Regions from separate parts of the Paenibacillus sp. FSL H3-0310 genome, predicted to be linked through region 2. Evidence: predicted binding sites of a transcription regulator. Region 2 holds the regulator's gene; the other holds the start of a gene.
What was found. Region 2 encodes LexA, which represses DNA repair genes until DNA is damaged. Its sites were predicted from a motif close to CGAACATATGTTCG; they were not measured.

Region 1: addB (helicase-exonuclease AddAB subunit AddB) is a predicted target of LexA. The motif match lies at 756-769, and genes of this name have one in related genera.

Annotation. Positions count from the first base shown of each region.
Region 1 covers NZ_JBBODC010000001.1:952,736-955,148, forward strand. Annotated here, with positions in the region: gene MHH63_RS04310 (class I SAM-dependent rRNA methyltransferase) at 1-113, shown strand, start outside; gene addB (helicase-exonuclease AddAB subunit AddB) at 901-2,413, shown strand, end outside.
Region 2 covers NZ_JBBODC010000001.1:2,373,038-2,375,450, reverse strand. Annotated here, with positions in the region: gene MHH63_RS10635 (DUF896 domain-containing protein) at 1-25, opposite strand, end outside; gene MHH63_RS10630 (LysM peptidoglycan-binding domain-containing protein) at 135-548, opposite strand; gene lexA (transcriptional repressor LexA) at 800-1,426, shown strand; gene MHH63_RS10620 (L,D-transpeptidase) at 1,605-1,943, shown strand; gene MHH63_RS10615 (hypothetical protein) at 2,094-2,413, shown strand, end outside.

The sequences.
Region 1 (2,413 bases), 1.4 Mb from region 2:
TGTTGAGACTTGTAGAATGGCGGGCCGCAGGCAAAGACCATCCACAAATACTTGGCGTTAACGAAGGACACTATCTGAAGTTTGCGATTTTTGAAGTGCGGAGTAAAAAATAAGCCTGAAGGTCAAAAAGGTTTACAGTGCCAAGTAACAAATAAGATAAAAGGGCTGGTCGTAGGGTGGCCGTGAGTCGACTGTAAGGCAAGGAGTTGCCAACGGACTCAGATGACTCTATTTAGCGTAAACAGCCCATTATTGAATTCTTACGGACCCTAAAGGCGCTATTGCCCCAATAACACCCGGAATGCAGCACATTTTCGAAGAATAGCGTCAGTGGGGTCCGAAAAGTTGCCATAACAGCACTGAATCCACGAATAACGGCTCCTGGGTCCCTAAGTAATTAATGAAACAAGCCTAGCCGAAATGTTGAGTGTTAAATTCGGAATACTAAATAGTAAACAACGAATGATGCTTATTGAATTATGATATGCGGAATGCGGATTACAAAACGATCGGCGTAGAGTGCTAATGTTGAGTGCGGGGTGTTGAGTATTGAACGCTGGGTGCTGAATGCCGAACGCTGAACAGTCTAACATTGACCCTATGCTCCGACATTGGCAGCTCCTATCTAACGTTGCACAACTGGCATTAAAAACAAACTAAACACTCTAAAAAGCAAGCCGCCAAAATCCGGAGGTTTGCTTTTTTTATTTGTACTCATAGCTGTTTATCCTTTGTAAAACATTAGAAAATACTAGCAAACACATGTTCCGATTAGTGTGGTTATGATATACTGAGGGGACGAGGAATCACTGAACTTTTTTAATTGGAGTGTAATCAATGGGTGGATATTTCACCCTGTATTCTATATATTTTCTCCGCTACGGAAGGAGTCTATCATTTATGCCGGTAACCTTTTTACTAGGCCGCTCGGGCAGTGGCAAGACAACAAAAATATGGGAATCTATCTCTTCTTCCTTAGAAAAGGAACCGCTTGGTGCGCCGATTATTATTCTTGTGCCAGAGCAAGGTTCTTTTGGAGCAGAACGGGGGCTTCTGACCGTAGGGAATGTGAAGGGAAGCCTTCGGGCGCAGACACTGAGTTTTTCGCGGCTTGCCTATCGTGTGAAGCAGGAAACTGGTGGCAGTGCAAGTCTGCCAATCAGTGAAGAAGGTAAGAAAATGTTAATTTACAAAATCATCAGTCGCCGCAAAGAGGAACTGAAATTATTCGGTGCCTCAGCAGACAGACCGGGTTTTGTGGAACGTCTGAACCAACTGCACACGGAGATGAAACGTTGCTGTTTGGGTTCCACTGATTTAGAGGAACAGCTGTCCGCTATGCGAGGAGCTATTGCAAGAAGTCCTATTCTTGAGGGTAAGCTGGAAGATTTGCAGCTGGTATTTAGCGATTTAGAGAAGGAAATGTCCCGTCTTTATATCGATGAAGAGGATCGTTTAGCAGAACTGGCTGAGCATATTCCAGATTCCTCCTACATTCGCGGGGCAGAGATTTGGGTAGATGGGTTCCATGGATTTACTCCGCAGGAATTCGTAGTGCTTCGAGAATTGATGCAGCAAGCTTCGAGGCTGACGGTTTCGCTTACAATTGATCGTCCTTACCCCTATGGAGATCAGTTGAATGAGCTTGAATTGTTTCACCCAACTGCGGTTACTTACATTAAACTGCGAGGAATTGCTGAAGAGCTGGGCATTGATGTATGGGACGAGCTGTTGGAGCCAACGGTTCTTCCGCGTTTTGAGGAAAGTCCAGTACTTGCTCACCTTGAACGGGGATATGATCGCCGGAAGGCTTGGATAGGTGCGGATGAACTGGCAAGAGAGGCTATATCCATAGGCGCCGCAGTTTCGCACAGAGCAGAGGTTGAGGGAGCCCTGCGCGAAATGAATAGACTGGCGCGGGATGAAGGTGCAAAATATGGCGAAATGGCCGTATTGATGCGCAATATTGGCGATTACGAGCAGCTGGTTCAGCCGTTGTTCCAAGATTATGGAGTGCCATTTTTTCTGGACCAGAAGGTGAATGAGCTGCATCATCCGCTAGTGGAGTTTATACGTTCCGCATTGGATGTAGTGCGTCGTCGCTGGCGTTATGAGGATGTATTCCGTTGCGTAAAGACGGAGCTTCTGCTTCCGCTAGACGGTAGTATTACGCGTGAAGATATGGATGCTTTAGAAAACTATGTGCTGGCTTGTGGGATTCAGGGGTTCCGCTGGACAGATGGCCGCTCCTGGAAAGGTATTCCTAGCTTGTCGCTGGAAGGCGGCAGACAGATGGATGATGAACTGCTTGCTACTATGGAACGATGCCGTGCTAGTATAACAGGTCCATTATTTGCTTTTGAGAAACGAATCCAGAAAAGCCGAAGCGGCCTTGAACTATGTACGGCAATGT
Region 2 (2,413 bases):
GCGCGACCAACTCATCAATATTCAATACTTTCCCTCCCCCTATAAATTAATTCTAACTCTGCCATGAGAAAAAGAGCTTGTCAAGGTCTACTCCCTGCAAGCTCTACTGGTCATTCTATTATGTTCTCAGAAAATTAATAAATAGGTAAAGTAAGTATGTCTCCAGCGTTAATTTGACTACTCTTAATCCCACTTGAACGTTTAATTCCTTCTATATAAACAACTGTCTTCATATCAGCTGGTTTATTCTTAAGGGCAATACTCCATAGTGTATCTCCACGTTCAACCACAATCCGCTTCTCTTCCTTCATTATAGTCGTCGATCCTGCAAATACATTTCCCACTACTGTTAGGCCAGATAATACTAGCACGAAAATCAATATTAACTTAATAAAGAAATCTTGACGGAACAACGAAATCATCCCTCCAAGCAAACGTTCCGTTATCTCTTTCACCTTAGCGGAATTACGGGCAACGTCATTATGTCCTATAGATTCAACCACTGGGGCCTTATCGTAGATGCTGCGGTATGTACTGTATTTTAGCATAATCATCATCCTCCAAACACTTGTTCTTACTTTCGAATTTATAATAACACGAACATGTGTTTTGTTCAATACTATTTCAGAACAATTGTTCTCTTTTTTTCGAGAGACTCAAGCGGTTCATTTTATTATCATTTGTCTACCATTTTTTAACTCTAGCAGATTAATATTTATAATAGTTAGAACTTATGTTTGTGCGAACGGTAGTTCTATGTTATAATTTTCCCAAACATTACTATATGGGGTTGATTCCAATGTCAAAGATTTCAAGTCGCCAGCTGGCGATCCTGGAATTTATACGAAGCGAAGTCCGCAGCAAGGGTTATCCACCTTCCGTCCGGGAAATTGGAGAAGCTGTTGGCCTTGCTTCCAGCTCCACAGTTCACGGTCATTTGGACCGGCTTGAGAAGAAGGGACTTATTCGTCGAGATCCAACGAAGCCACGTGCAATAGAATTACTAGGCCAAGAGGATTCAGAGAATGTTCACCAATTCGCGCAGACCATCTCACGGATTCCTGTCGTAGGTAAAGTTACCGCCGGGGTACCTATCACTGCTACAGAGAATATCGAAGACTACTTCCCACTTCCTACTCACTATGTAGGTGACAACAAAGTATTTATGCTGTCTGTCATGGGTGATAGTATGGTGGACGCAGGCATTATGAATGGTGACTATGTGATTGTTCGCCAACAACAAACAGCGGACAACGGAGATATCGTTGTAGCCATGACCGAAGAAGATGAAGCAACCGTTAAGACCTTTTACAAGGAACGTGATCATATACGGCTTCAGCCGGAGAATCCAGCTTATGAGCCGCTTCGCCTTAATCGCGTAACTATTCTCGGAAGAGTCATCGGATTGTTTCGAGATATCCACTAAGTATGCACTTCTAACATAAAAGGCTGGTCCGCATATGCGGAACAGCCTTTTTTCTACGTTTTTTTGCTTTTCCAACCACTTACGAACATTTGTTCCCAATGGCTAAAATGGCCATTTTCTATGAATAACCCTTTAGGCGTTCTGCTCATATCCTAATTAGAAAGGAGTGTTGCGTATAATGCCCAACTACCGAATTATTGTAGATCTGACCCAACGAATGTTATATCTTCTGGACAATGATATTGTGATTAGAGGTTTCCCTGTCGGCATCGGTAAGATGTTAACCCAATCCCCAGTGGGTGAATTCACTATTATTAACAAACAACCCGACCCAGGGGGTCCCTTCGGTGTGTTTTGGATGGGACTGTCTAAACCACACTACGGAATTCATGGAAACAATGACCCTTCCTCCATTGGGAAAGAGGTGTCCCACGGCTGCATCCGGATGTACAACGAGGATGTGTTAGCACTCGCTGCTATTGTCCCTATAGGCACACGAGTAACGATAAGAAATTAAATTCGAATGGAGGCTCGGCAACCCCCAAATCACATTAAAAAATGGGGGTCATTACATAAGTAAGTATTTTTTCATTAGCATACTAGGAGTTTGGTGATTATATGTCGAATATTGTTAACAGGATTGCAAATTGAAAAGGATGTGTTTAGTTTGAATAATTCAAAAATTAGAACCCTCGTCGATTTTAAAGTCGATGCACTGGGTAAGCTGTCCGGTTTACTTTTAAATGATGAACAAGCTAGTGGAAAAAAAGTGAATTTGCTCACCTCTTTTGGCAGCATTCAGGGAATCGTCTCTCCAACCGTCTCCAACAAAGAGGATGTATTTGATTTAAAATCTTTGATGGATGATGTAATTGTAGACGAATACATATCTTATTTGGGAGCAGAACACCCTGATAAAAATTTCAGCTATAACTTTGTTGTCCTCAATGACGTTACTGTAAGACCTTATGCTAGTTATGGGACTCC